One region of the Paraburkholderia sp. EB58 genome, then DNA from elsewhere that is predicted to be linked to it. Evidence: riboswitches for the same ligand, from Rfam matches in the RefSeq annotation. Region 1 holds a riboswitch; the other holds the start of a gene.
The links. Region 1 has a riboswitch for glycine ahead of P3T40_RS14895 (D-amino acid dehydrogenase). Riboswitches for the same ligand answer to the same signal wherever they lie in the genome.
Positions count from the first base shown of each region.

Region 2: linked by a shared signal. The riboswitch ahead of gcvT (glycine cleavage system aminomethyltransferase GcvT) and the one ahead of P3T40_RS14895 (D-amino acid dehydrogenase) in region 1 are both predicted to bind glycine.

Region 1 covers NZ_JBNDMQ010000009.1:26,237-33,498, reverse strand. The annotation lists gene P3T40_RS14915 (SDR family oxidoreductase) at 1-368, opposite strand, end outside; gene P3T40_RS14910 (nuclear transport factor 2 family protein) at 427-828, opposite strand; gene P3T40_RS14905 (hypothetical protein) at 876-1,055, opposite strand; gene P3T40_RS14900 (LysR substrate-binding domain-containing protein) at 1,119-2,045, opposite strand; glycine riboswitch at 2,378-2,491, shown strand; gene P3T40_RS14895 (D-amino acid dehydrogenase) at 2,533-3,756, shown strand; gene P3T40_RS14890 (MarR family winged helix-turn-helix transcriptional regulator) at 3,882-4,415, shown strand; gene P3T40_RS14885 (MFS transporter) at 4,412-5,695, shown strand; gene speB (agmatinase) at 5,721-6,686, opposite strand; gene P3T40_RS14875 (aldehyde dehydrogenase) at 6,819-7,262, opposite strand, start outside.
Region 2 covers NZ_JBNDMQ010000002.1:349,192-356,453, reverse strand. The annotation lists gene P3T40_RS04245 (oxidoreductase) at 1-854, shown strand, start outside; gene P3T40_RS04240 (hypothetical protein) at 1,038-1,388, shown strand; glycine riboswitch at 1,530-1,632, shown strand; glycine riboswitch at 1,681-1,832, shown strand; gene gcvT (glycine cleavage system aminomethyltransferase GcvT) at 1,916-3,034, shown strand; gene gcvH (glycine cleavage system protein GcvH) at 3,101-3,481, shown strand; gene gcvP (aminomethyl-transferring glycine dehydrogenase) at 3,557-6,487, shown strand; gene P3T40_RS04220 (alginate lyase family protein) at 6,607-7,262, shown strand, end outside.

The DNA.
Region 1 (7,262 bases):
TCGATCAGCGCGGACGTCATACGGATCGGCCCCATCAGGTTGGTCGTGATGGTGGAGACCATCAGCGCATCGTCGACCCGGCCGGCGGAAGTGTCCGGCTGCATGATGCCCGCGTTATTGATCACCACATTGAGATCGGGATAGTCCTTGATCAGCTGTGCCGCTACTCGCTCGATGCCTGCGGCATCGGTAATGTCCAGCTCGATGGCCGCCATGCCGGGGTTTGCGGCCACCACCTCGTCGAGATGACTACGCCGGCGTCCGGCGATGATCACCTTGTTGCCACGCTGGTGCAGTGCCTCGGCCAGTCCACGGCCAATGCCCGAACCGCCGCCCGTAATAAAGATCGTGTTTCCGCTGAGTTTCATGACGGAGTCCTTAGTGATATTGCAAGGGTTAGTGTTACGGAAATGAATGCGTTAGTGCTTAACCTGGGAACCGGTCGCCGAACATCGGCAGGCCGCTTACGGATTGCGCCTGAGTTGCTTCGTCTTGCAGCACGTCCCAGTGTTCGGCGAGCTTGCCGTCTTCAAAGCGTACGACGTCCGCTGCGATCCACGCGGCTGGTCTGCCGTTTCCCGAGAAGCGGCCGTGTGCGATCACGTAGTCGCCTTCGGCCACAATGAGCTGGTTCTCGTAGCGCAACGTGTGGGGCGCCGAGCGGATCAGTGCAAACAGGCCTTCACGTCCCGGCGCAATATGCGCGCTATGCTGAATGTAGCGATCCGACCAGAAGCGTTCGGCAGCCGCATAGTCGCGCTTGTTGAAAAGCGTATCGAATGCCTCGAGGACGAGGGCCTTGTTCTGTTCCGGTGTCGTTTTGCTCATGTCAGTCTCGATGAAAGTGAATGAATCAAATCGCCGCTCGATGTTGGTCAAGCATTGGCGAGGCGGAGCGCGGGATAGTCGGAATAGCCTTGCGGACCCGACCCATACACCGTGTGCCAGTCGAACTCGGCCAGCGGCGCACCCGTGGCAAGCCGTTCCACCAGATCTGGGTTGGCAATATAGGGGCGCCCGAACGCCAACTTGTCGGCAAGCCCGGCCTCGATCAACCGGTTGCGTCATGAAGGGAAAGATAACAGTGCGCCGCCAACGGCGGTAGCCATCCGTTTCTGCTATGTCTTATGTATGGGATGCATAGATGGCGAGGCGGCGTACTGTCCGCGCCTGAATTCGGCCATAAGATGCTCGACAACCGCGCGTCCCGCGGCGCGGGTTGCCCGGCCCATTGGAAAGTACGCGTGCACAGGGATGTCGGCGGTCTTCCAGTCGACCAGCAGCCTGACGAGCGAGCCCTCATCCAGTTCGCGGCGGCAAGCCCATTCGCTGGTCGAAGTGATGCCGATTCCCGCCGCCGCAGCAGCGACCGCGCCCTCATTCTCGTCGGTCGAGAAAATCGCTTCCAGATCGACCACCACCTCCTCGCCCGCACGCGCAAACCTCCATCCGGCGGGGACCACTGACGCCGGTCCGCCAACGATGCGATGTTGTGTCAACTCATCAGGCGTTACCGGCGCGCCGTGGCGTTCAATGTAGTCAGGCGACGCGACGATCACACGCTGAATCTGCGTGATCAGCGTGGCCGTGGCGCTTGAATCCACGAGACGCCCGAGGCGGATGGCGACATCCACCGCGTCCTTGACGAGATCCTGCGGGCGGTCGCCCAGCAACACGTGTAGCCGCAGTTCCGGATGACGCGCCAGAAAAGGCGCGACACGCGGGATGACGTGGCGGATCGCGATGCTGCTCGGCATGCTCATGCGCAAAATGCCGCGCAGTTCGCTGCCTTCGCGCACGCTCTGCTCCGCATCTTCGAGCGCCATGAGGATCGGATCGAGACGCGACAAAAACTCGGCGCCCGCATCAGTCAGCACGACCGCGCGCGTTGTACGCGTGAGCAGGCGCGCACCGAGGTCGCTCTCCAGGTCGGCGATGATGCGCGACACCTGCGATTGCGACAGCCCGAATTCGCGCGAAGCCGCCGAGAAACTGCCGAGCCGCGCGACGCGCGTGTAGAGCTTGAGGGAGAGGATGTCCTTCACGGTGGCCGATGGTTGGATTTGGGCGGGCGAACCTGAGCAAGGTTATACGATTGATGCGTAATCTGCAAATAAGCGGCGAGTAAAGCCACGGTCGCGCAGTCGCCTGACAGCGCCGCAGCGGCCCGGCACACGCGCTTCGAACGTGTCGTTAGACGGGAGAAACGCGCGAGGAAAAAAGCGCAACCACGAAAAAAACGCTTGCCGGATTTATTGCCAACAGCTACCGTTACGCCGTTCTACACGCTGTCGCGGGAGAGACTGTCACGCAGCAATGCGCTGACGGCGCCGACGGAGCAACCGCCCCGGAAACTCTCAGGCACAAGGACCGCCCAGCCGGAACATCTGGAGAGCGGCGCTTTACGCGCCCACCGAAGGGGATTTCCGCCCACCCGGCAACGGGATGCGCGCAGAAAGAAACTCTCAGGTACATGGACAGATGGGGCATGGAAGCCGGAAACGGCCCTGCTCACTCACTCTGGACCATGACATGTCACGCATCGCCATTATTGGCGCCGGCATTACCGGCGTCACGACTGCTTACGCCCTCGCGCAACGCGGCTTCAACGTTACGGTGTTTGAACGCCACCGCTATGCCGCGATGGAAACTTCATTCGCCAACGGCGGCCAGTTGTCGGTCAGCAACGCCGAGGTCTGGAACAGCACCGCCACGATCGTCAAAGGCCTCCGCTGGATGCTGACTCGCGATGCGCCGTTGCTGCTCAATCCGCTGCCGAGCTGGCACAAGTACTCGTGGATGGGCGAATTTCTGCGGCAAATACCGAACTATCGTGCGAACACCATCGAAACCGTGCGGCTGGCGATTGCCGCGCGCGCGCATCTGTTTTCGATTGCAGCGCGCGAGCAGATTGATTTCGATCTGGAAACGCGCGGCATTCTGCATGTCTACAAGACTCGCAAGGAATTCGATGCGGCCGCGAAGGTGAATACGCTGCTGAACGAAGGCGGACTCGATCGCAACCCGGTAAGCGTGGCCGAAATCCGCCAAATCGAGCCGGCGCTCGACGGCACCTTTCACGGCGGCTTTTTCACGCCATCCGATTCGACCGGCGACATCCACAAGTTCACGCGCGGCCTCGCGCAGGCGTGCGAGCGTCACGGCGTCGAATTCCGCTACGACACGGAGATCAACTCGATCACACGCGACCCCGCCGGAACCTTCAGCGTCGCCGCGACGCAAGCGGGCGAGCCTTTTCAGCAGACGTTTGCGCAGATCGTCGTCTGCGCCGGGGTCAAGAGCCGCGCATTTGCATCGATGCTCGGCGACCGCGTCAACATCTACCCCGTCAAAGGCTACTCGATCACCGTCTGCCTCGATGACGCCGCGAGCCAGCAAGGCGCGCCCTGGGTCAGCCTGCTCGACGACAGCGCGAAGATCGTCACGAGCCGCCTTGGCACCGACCGTTTTCGCGTGGCCGGCACGGCCGAAATCAACGGCTTCAATCGCGATATCCGCGCCGAGCGGATTGCTCCGCTCACTGAATGGACGCGCCGCTGTTTTCCACAGGTGAATACGTCACGCGTCATCCCGTGGGCCGGTTTGCGTCCGATGCTGCCCAGCATGTTGCCGAAGGTCGGCAAAGGCCGCTTGCCCGGCGTGTTCTATAACACGGGACACGGACATCTTGGCTGGACGCTTTCAGCGGCGACCGCGGCGGGCGTGGCCGATGTAATTGCGGCGACACGCGCATAGCGGGCTTAAGCGGCGGTCTTAAGCGGTGGCTTCAAGCTGCGCCGGCGCGTCAAAAATAAATTTGCATCGTCGCCTAGATATGTGCATCATGCATATATGCAGACTGCACACATTGAGACATAGCCATGACGCAGCGCACAGAAAACCTGCTCGGCGTGCTCGCCCTGCTGGTGACAGATGAGATGAACGCGCAGAACACCGTGGCCGCGCTCGCTGGCGCCACGGCGCGCGCGATGCTCAATGCAGTCGGCCAATACCCGGATTCGTCTATTGAAGTGTTGCGCGATGCAGTCGATCTATCGCATCCGGCGGCAGTCCGCGCGGTGGCGGGTCTCGTTGAGGCGGGTCTGATCGAGAAGAAGCCCGGTGCCGACAAACGCGCCGTGGCGCTCGCTTTGACTGCCGCAGGCCGGCGCGAAGCGAAGCGCATGCAGACGGCGCGCGAACGTATGCTGCAGCGCGTGGTGGGCCGACTCGATGACGACGAGCGCGCCGTGTTTGAAGACCTGTTGATCAAGATTCTCTGGCATGAAACCCGCGACCCCGCGCATGCGATGCAGTTATGTCGCTTGTGCGACGACGGCCCCTGCCTCAAAGCAGGCTGCCCGGTTGAATGCCGCGAACAGGGCTTGCCGATGCCCGAGCGGAGCGACTCATGACTTCCGCCACGCCCGTGCGCTGGCATGCGATTGGTGCGCTGACCGCCGTGTCCGCGCTGGCGCAGATCGGTCAGTTCGGGATGGGCTTTATGGTGTTGCCGGTTTGGCTGGCGCATCACGGCCTCGATGCGCCGCGCGCCGGTTTGTTTTCCGCTGCGCAGTGGGCCGGCATGGTGGCGGGACTGCTGGCGGCGCCTCATCTGGCAGAGCGAATCGGCGCAAAGGCGACCGTTACGCTAGGGCTTGCCGCGAGTATCGGCGCGTTCGCGACCATAGGCTGGCTTGCGTGGCCCTGGTGGCTGATCCCCGGCATGCTGACCGGACTCGGCATCGGCCTGCGCTGGATTGCCAATGAAACCTGGCTTTATCGCCTCGTGCCCGCGCAAGCGAGCGGCCGGGTAGTCGGTATTCATGAAGCGCTGATCGCGGCGGCCGGCGTGATCGGGCCCGCGCTCTCTGCTTGGTATGCAGTCGACGGCGTGATCACTTTTGTCGCGGGGGCCGCGTTCACGTTCGCCGCTGCGATTCCGCTATGGCTGACCGCTTCCGACCCGAGCGGCCGTACCGCTTCACGCTCCTCAGGCTATTTCCAGCCGGATCAGCACGTTCTAACTACGGCGCAAGGACAGAAGCAAACGTCGCAACCTCAATTGTCCGCCCGGCGCTCCGCTGTCAACCGTACCAGGGCCACCAAGGCCACGGCAATCGGCCCGCTTGTCTGTCTCGGCATGGTCGTGGTGGCGTTCGGTGGTCTTGGCGATGGCGCGCTCTACGGTCTCTTTCCGCTATTTGCAGAGGGACGTGGGCTCAATCCGACGCAAACAGCGACCCTGCTCACCTGCTTCGGTATCGGAGGAATGGCGCTGCAGTTTCCTGTTGGCTGGTTCGCCCAGCGCGCCAGTCTCGCTGCCGCGGTCGTCGTCTGCGCTGCAACAAGCGCCCTCGCAGTCGTTTCGTTTGCGTTGGCCGCGCCCGCGTCGTGGCTACTATCTGCAAGCGCAGTGTTGCTTGGCGGAATGAATAGCGCATTTATCACGCTGGGGATGTTTTCCGCCGCAAGCGGTGACAAAGCCGCGTTGACGCGCAACATGCGGCTGGTTTCGCTAACCTTCACGATCAGCTCGATTGCTGGCCCGTTGTTCGCCGGCTTCGCAATGAATGCACTCGGCAGCGACATGCTGATGTGGCAACTCGCGCTCGCAAGTGGCGCGCTCGCCATCTATACGCTTGGCCTGCTCGAAGGCCGGCGTCAGCCTCGCGAAGCGTCCTCCGCGAGCTAACGCCGGTTGCACCGCTTCTACAACATCAACGCGTGCCGGCTACCTTGCGCTGCCGCCAAAGGCACAGCACATCGCACGCAATGTGCGCCGCTGCGATCGCTGTGATCTCGCTATGGTCATAGGCGGGGGCCACTTCGACGACGTCCGCGCCAATCAGGTTCACGCCACCCAGGCCACGCACGATGGCGAGCCCTTGAGCGGACGACAAGCCACCGGCCACCGGTGTGCCCGTGCCCGGCGCAAAGGCCGGATCGAGGCAATCTATATCGAAGGTCAGATACGTGGGACGTTCGCCGACAATCGACATGATCCGCTCCACCGCCGCCCGCGTGCCGTGCTCGTGCACCCACGCGGCATCGAGGATGTTGATGCCCATGAAGTCGTCGTTCCACGTGCGAATGCCGATCTGCACGGACGTCTTCGGATCGATCAGGCCGTCCTTCACCGCCTTGTAGAACATCGACCCATGGTTCAGGCTGTCTGGACTGTCGTCGGCCCAGGTATCGCAGTGGGCGTCGAAATGGATCAGCGACAACGGCTTGCCATACTTCTCGGCGTGGGCGATCAGCAATGGATACGTGATGTAGTGATCGCCGCCCAACGTCAGCATCTTCGCATCCGATCGCAGAATCGTGCGGGCATGCTCGACGATGGCCGGTTTGATGGTCATCGGATTGTGCGCATCGAACCAGCAGTCGCCGTAATCGGTCACGGCAAGATCGTCGAACGGGTTGAAACCCCACGGATAGGGATGCAACTCGGATAACTGCACGCTAGCCGCCCGCACCGCGGCTGGACCAAGACGCGCGCCGGAGCGAAAGGTGGTCGCCAGATCGAGCGGCACACCGGAGACGACCACGTCGGCCCCGGCAAGTTCGCGCGTGTACTTGCGTCGCATAAACGACAGCACGCCCGCGTAGGTATTTTCGATCGAGGATCCGTAGAGGGACGGACGGCGGATTGCACCGTCGCCATAGAGGAGTTCAGTCATGGGATGACCTGATAAAACATGCCGGCAACACGCGCGGTTTTCCTGAGGTTGTGCGCGTATCGCCCGGCTTCGGATTCATTGGGAACGCGACGGTGCTTCAGTTGCGCACCGCCACGCTGGCTTGCGAATCCTTTAGCGCAGCCGCACCAGCGTAGACTTCAGCTCGGTGTACTTCTCCAGTGCGTGCAACGACTTGTCACGGCCGTTGCCCGATTGCTTGTAGCCGCCGAACGGGAAGTTCATATCACCCCCTTCGTCGTAGCAGTTGACCCATACCGTACCCGCCCGCAAGCTGCGCGCCATTTCATGAGCGGTGGTGAGGTTGGAGGTCCAGACTGCGGCGGCGAGACCGTATTCGCTGTCGTTGGCAATCCTGATGGCTTCTTCAGCTGTGTCGAACGTGATCACCGACAGCACCGGTCCGAAGATTTCTTCACGCGCAATTTTAGCATCCACCTGAGTGTCGAAGATGGTCGGCTCGATATAGTAGCCACCGCTCTCCTGCTTCACGCGAGCGCCGCCGAGCAGCAGCTTCGATTCCGCACGACCCGCCTCGATATAGCTCAGCACGCGGTC
Region 2 (7,262 bases), on a different contig from region 1:
GCGTCGTGATCGCGACGCCGAACGACACCCACTTCGAACTGGCCAAACGCACGCTCGAAGCGGGCAAACACGTGGTGGTCGACAAGCCGGTCACGCTGACGGCCACAGAGGCCATGACGCTCGCCAATCTGGCACTGGCGCGCCGCCTCACCTTCGCGCCGTTTCACAACCGTCGCTGGGACGGCGATTTCCTCACCGTCCGCGATCTGCTCGCGAGCGGCGAGTTGGGCCGCGTCACCCACTACGAATCGCACTTCGACCGCTTCCGTCCCGATGTGCGGCCGCGCTGGCGCGAGGAAGCGTCGCGTGGCGGCGGCCTGCTGTTCGATCTCGGGCCGCATCTGATCGACCAGGCGCTCGCGCTTTTCGGCACCCCGGTCACCGTGTCGGCCACCGTCAAGACGTATCGCGACGGGGGCGGCGCGCCTGATTACGTGCATCTGCAACTTGGCTATGAGGGCCTCGAAGTCGTGCTGCACGCCAGCGCTCTCACCGCGCTGGCGCCGCCGCGCTTCGCAATGGACGGCACGCGCGGCAGCTACGTCAAACGCGAACTGGACACCCAGGAAGATCAATTGAAGGCCGGTCTGCGGCCGGGTGACGCCGGTTTCGGTGGCGGCAACGCGGCTGGCCTCCTGCGCGTACTGGACGCCAACAATCAGGAAGTCGAGCGCACTTTGCCCACTCGCGACGGTGACTACGTCGGCTTCTATCAGGCCCTCGCCGCCACGATCCTGGATGGCGACCGCTTCCCGGTTAGCCCGCAGGACGCCGTCGACGTCATGACGATCATCGAACTGGCCGCGCGCAGCGAAGAGGAAGGCCAGCGTCTGCCGTTCGAACGCATTCGTTGAGATCGCCGCGCAAGTCACCTTAAATCTCGGCTTACATGACGGTAACCTCTGGCAACAGTTCCGAAAGGAACGCTCCGTTACAATATGTTGCTGAGTTCAGGTCATCGGGTGGCACGGCTTGGCCGTTGCTATCCGGTATCGATCTGACCATCGATCAAGAAAAGACGACGACAAGGAGTTGGTATGCAACGTTTCATCCGTGCGCTGGCTGGCTGCGCGCTGGTTTCTTCGCTGGCGGCCTGCGTGGTGACGCAGCCGCAAGCACCGGCACCGCATCCGGACGCACACGAAATTGCCGTACAGCGTCTCAGGCAGGTTGACGGCCGTGCCGACAACCTGAGCCGCCGCATCGACGCTCACGTCAACGCAGGCGCATATCCGCCCCCGCAAGGTGGCGCACTGCATCATCGCCTCGACGTGATCCGTCAGGAAGCGCACGACATGGCTGCACAACATGGCGGCGGCCTGTCCGGTGACGAACAGCGCGTGCTGAATCAGGAACTCGACGGCGCAGCTCACGCGATCGGCGAGTAATCCTCTCAGCAATCTGCCGTCTCGGTACAAGCGCGGGGGTCGCTCCTCGCGCTTTTTTTTGGCGTGCGCGGTGTGCATTGCACCACCCCGCCTTCCTCCGAAGCCTCCATTTGACAAGCCTCCGGGCCTCGCGTACATTCGCCGCACGCGTCGGGAGAGCGCGCTGGCTGCTGTTGTTTTCGCAGGCCGCGCCGCCGAAGGGGCACACCCGCAAACTCTCAGGCAAAAGGACCGACTGCGTCGAAGAACCCGTCTGATACCGGCATGTTCCGGGCTTCCATCAGGCACCGGTTTTTCGCACTCTGGAGAGCGGCAGTAGCCACCGGCATCGAACGTCATCGAGCCAGGCAGGCTGCCCACCGAAGGGGCGCGCGTTTCGCCGTGACGGCTTGCAAAAGCTCACGGCAGCGCAATCTCTCAGGTATCGAGGACAGAGGGGTCATGCAAGGCATCGCTCGCAGGCATTCCGGCCGCGAGGGATCAAGCCGCATGGCCTTTTTTGTTTCGCGAGATTGCCTGAGGCCCTGATGAACGAACTCAAACACACCCCGCTTAACGCCACCCATCGCGCGCTGAACGCCCGTATGGTCGATTTCGGCGGCTGGGACATGCCCGTCAACTACGGCTCGCAGATCGACGAACATCGCGCCGTGCGTACCGACGCCGGCATGTTCGACGTGTCGCACATGTGCGTCGTCGATTTCAAAGGCGAGCGCGTGCGCGCCTTCTTCGAACACGCGATTGCCAACAACGTCGGCAAACTGCAGACGCCGGGCCGCGCGCTCTACTCCTGCCTACTAAACCCGAACGGCGGCGTGATCGACGATCTGATCGTCTATTACTTCAGCGAAGATCATTTCCGTCTGGTCGTCAATGCCGGCACCGCCGAAAAAGACGTCGCCTGGTTCGGCAAGCTGAACGCCGAAGGCAACTACGGCCTCACCATCACGCCGCGCCGCGATCTGGCGATTGTCGCAGTCCAAGGCCCGAACGCCCGCGACAAAGTCTGGCAAGTCGCGCCGTCCAGCCGCACCTCGACCGAACTGCTCAAGCCGTTTAACGCCGCCATCGTCGACAACACGCCGTTCGGCGAGTTGATGATCGCCCGCACCGGCTACACCGGCGAAGACGGTTTTGAAGTCGTGTTGCCGGCCACTTCCGTCTGCGAGTTCTGGGACGCATTGGTGCGCCAAGGCGTGCGCCCAGCCGGGCTCGGTGCGCGCGACACGTTGCGTCTCGAAGCCGGCATGAACCTCTACGGCCAGGACATGGACGACAATGTCTCGCCGCTGGACGCCGGTCTCGCCTGGACGGTTGATCTGACTTCGCCGCGCGATTTTGTCGGCAAGTCGAAGCTCGAAGCGGACGGTTGCCAGTGCGCGTTCGTCGGCCTGATCCTGCAGAAGGAAAACGGCAAGGCGGGCGGCGTGCTGCGCGCCCATCAGAAGGTCGTCACGCCGCACGGCGACGGTGAAATCACCAGCGGCACGTTCTCGCCGACCATGCAGGAATCCATCGCCTTCGCCCGCGTGCCGAAGGAAGTGAAACCCGGCGATATCGTTCACGTGCAAATCCGTGATAAAGCCCTTCCCGCAAGCGTGGTAAAACTGCCATTCGTGCGCAACGGCAAGGTGCTTGCTGCTTAAGCCATACCGTCGCGTACGCGCCCACACTTTTAAGTCATTCCCGAACACACCGCATAGGAGCATCCGATGAGCATCCCGGCCGATCTGAAATACACCGAATCGCACGAATGGGTCCGCACCGAAGCAGACGGCACGCTGACGGTCGGCATCACCGACCACGCGCAAGAAGCGCTCGGCGACATCGTCTTTTTCGAAGTCCAGGAACTGGGCAAGACCGTCAGCGCAGGCGACACCGTCGCGGTCATCGAATCCGTGAAAGCCGCTTCCGATATCTACGCGCCGGTTTCGGGCGAAATCATCGAAGCGAACACAGCCGTGGCCGACACGCCGGACTCCGTCAACAGCGCGCCGTATGACAGTTGGCTGTTCAAGATCAAGCCGGCAGCGGGCGCAACGCAAGAACGCCTGATCGACGCCGACGCGTACAGCAAGTCCATCGGCGAGTAAGTTATTTCAAACCCGCTTTAACCGTCAGGTGCGGCGTCCGACGAACGCGGACGGCCGCACCACCAGGAACACCCCATGAAGCTCGAACACCCGGATCGTCTGATGAACCGCACTCCTCTCTCGCTCGCCGCGCTCGAAGTGCATGACGCCTTCGCCGAACGGCACATCGGCCCGGATTCGGCCGACCAGCAAGCGATGCTCGAAGCCCTCGGCTTCGCGTCGCGCGCCGCGCTGATCGACGCCGTGATTCCGAAGACGATCCGCCGCAGCGAAGCGCTGCCGCTCGGCCCCTTCGCGCAACCGAAGAGCGAAGCCGAAGCACTCGCCGCGCTGCGCGAACTGGCGGACAAGAACCAGGTGTTCCGCTCGTATATCGGGCAGGGCTATTACAACGCGCACACCCCGACGGTGATCCTGCGCAACGTGCTCGAAAACCCCGCGTGGTACACGGCTTACACGCCGTATCAGCCGGAAATCTCGCAAGGCCGTCTCGAAGCGCTGCTGAACTTCCAGCAGATGATCATCGACCTGACGGGCCTCGCCATCTCCAACGCATCGCTGCTCGACGAGGCCACCGCCGCCGCCGAGGCGATGACGCTGCTGCAACGCGTGGGCAAGCCGAAGTCGAACGTGTTCTACGTAGCCGACGACGTGCTGCCGCAAACCATCGAAGTGGTGAAGACACGCGCCACGCCGGTGGGCATCGAAGTGAAGGTCGGTCCGGCTGCGGGCGCTGCCAGCGCCAACGCCTTCGGCGTGCTGCTGCAATATCCGGGCGTGAACGGCGACGTGCGCGACTACCGCGCGCTGGCTGAAGCCATCCACGCAGCGGGCGGCCATGTGGTGGTCGCCGCCGATCTGCTCGCCCTCACCGTGCTTACCCCTCCGGGCGAATGGGGCGCGGACGTGGCCGTCGGCAACACGCAGCGCTTCGGCGTGCCGGTTGGTTTCGGCGGCCCGCACGCGGCGTACCTCGCCGTGCGCGACGAATTCAAGCGGCAAATGCCGGGCCGTCTGGTCGGCGTGACCGTCGATGCACAAGGCAAGCCCGCCCTGCGTCTCGCGCTGCAAACGCGCGAACAGCATATCCGCCGCGAAAAGGCGACCTCGAACGTGTGTACCGCGCAAGCGCTGCTCGCGATCATGGCCAGCATGTACGCGGTCTATCACGGCCCGCATGGCCTGAAGACGATTGCACAGCGCGTGAACCGCATCGCCTCGCTGCTCGCAGCGGGCGCGAGAAAGCTCGGCTATACGCTCGTCAACGAGACGTTCTTCGATACGCTTACGTTCGAAACCGGCGCCCGCACCCAGGCATTGCATGACGCGGCGACCGCCAAGCGCATCAACCTGCGCCGTGTGAGCGATACGCGCGTCGGCATCTCGATCGACGAAACCACCAAGCGCAGCGATCTGGCCGATCTGCTGGCCGTGTTCGCGCAAGCGGCGTTCGTAAGCGAAGTGCCGCAAATCGACGCGCTCGACGCCGAACTGCCCGCAGAAAGCACCGTGCCGGCCGCGCTCGAACGCACCAGCGCGTACCTCACGCACCATGTGTTCAACCGTCACCATTCGGAAACGGAAATGCTGCGCTACCTGCGCAGCCTCTCCGACAAGGACCTGGCGCTCGACCGCTCGATGATCCCGCTCGGCTCCTGCACGATGAAGCTGAATGCGACCTCGGAAATGCTGCCGGTCACGTGGCCCGAGTTCGGTCAGATCCACCCGTTCGCTCCGGCCGAGCAAACGGTCGGCTACCGCGAAATGATCGATCAGCTCGAGCAGATGCTCGTGGCGGCAACCGGTTACGCGGCTGTGTCGCTGCAACCGAACGCCGGCTCGCAAGGCGAGTACGCGGGCCTGTTGATCATCCACGCTTACCACGCCTCGCGTGGCGAAGGGCACCGCAACGTCTGCCTGATCCCCGCTTCGGCACACGGCACGAACCCGGCTTCGGCACAGATGGCCGGCATGCAGGTGGTCGTCGTGGCATGTGATGCCCAAGGCAACGTCGACATTGAAGACCTGAAGGCGAAGGCCGCGCAACACGCGGACAAGCTGGCGGCGATCATGATCACGTATCCGTCGACGCACGGCGTGTTCGAAGCGAACGTGCGCGAAATCTGCGAAATCGTGCATGCGCACGGCGGCCAGGTCTACGTGGACGGCGCTAACATGAACGCGATGGTCGGCCTCTGTGCACCGGGGCAGTTCGGCGGCGACGTTTCGCACCTGAATCTTCACAAGACCTTCTGCATTCCGCACGGCGGCGGCGGACCGGGCGTCGGTCCGGTGGCAGTCGGCGCGCACCTTGCGCAGTTCCTGCCGAATCAGACGTCGTCGGGTTACGAACGTGCGCCGCAAGGTATCGGTGCCGTGTCGGGTGCGCCTTACGGTTCCGCTTCGATTCTGCCGATCTCGTGGATGTACATCGCGATGATGGGCGCGAAGAACCTCACCGCTGCGACCGAGACCGCGATCCTCAACGCCAACTACGTCGCCAACAAGCTCGCGCCGCACTATCCGGTGCTGTACTCGGGCCCCGGCGGTCTGGTCGCGCACGAGTGCATTCTCGATCTGCGTCCGATCAAGGAAACCAGCGGCATTACCGTCGACGACGTCGCCAAGCGTCTCGCCGACTACGGCTTCCACGCGCCGACCATGAGCTTCCCGGTGCCGGGCACGCTGATGGTCGAGCCGACCGAATCGGAATCGAAGGAAGAACTCGACCGCTTCATCGAAGCGATGACGGCAATCCGCGAGGAAATTCGCGCCGTCGAGGAAGGCCGCTCGGATCGTGAAGACAACCCGCTCAAGCACGCGCCGCACACGGCAGCCGTGGTGATCGCGGATGACTGGAAGCATGCTTATGCGCGCGAAACTGCGGCATATCCGCTGCCGTCGCTGATCGCGAACAAGTATTGGCCGCCAGTCGGCCGTGCCGACAACGTGTACGGCGACCGCAATCTGTTCTGCTCCTGCGTGCCGATCGCGGATTACGCGTAACGCCGCTTTAGCAACTGTCTCGAACCGCGCACCGCCTTACAGGTGGCGCGCGGTCCTGTCGTTCGCGCCCGGGAACGGCTAACATCACACACCGAATCAGCCCAACGAAGGAGTTTCGCATGGTGCGAAAGGTGCTAATGATGGAAAGCCGGAGCTATTCACGGCGCATGCCGTCCTGGCAGGCAGCGGGCACGCCGCTCGCGACGCTGCTGCTGGTGTGCGGCGCCGTCATGCTGCCGATGCGGCACGCCCGCGCAGCGATGAATTTTTGTGCAGCGCCTGCGCTGCAGACGAGCGAACGCACCAATGCCGATCCCGGCGTCAAGGCACTTGTCAGCAATGTGGAAGCGCATCTGAACGACCCGGCCCATGCCGTGTCCAAACTACATACCGAAGGCACGCTGCCGCACGAGGGCATTTACGATCAAAGCGTCGAAGCGGAGAAGGATCTCGACCTGTTGCGCGACGCCGCGCTCGCCTGGCGCGCCACCAGCGACGACCGCTATCTGAAACTGGTCGACCGTCTGCTGTACGCGTGGGTGACTACGTACCAACCGAGCTTCAACCCGATCGACGAAACCCAGTTAGAAGGCTCGATCCTCGCCTACGACATGACCGCGAGCGCGTTGCCGGTGAAGACCCGTAACGCGTCCATGGCGTTCCTGACAAAACTCGGAAACGGTTACATCGCGCAGATCGACGCGCAGCCGCGCCCGCTGACCGGCACGTTTCGCAACAACTGGCAGAGCCACCGGATCAAGCTGATTGCAATGGC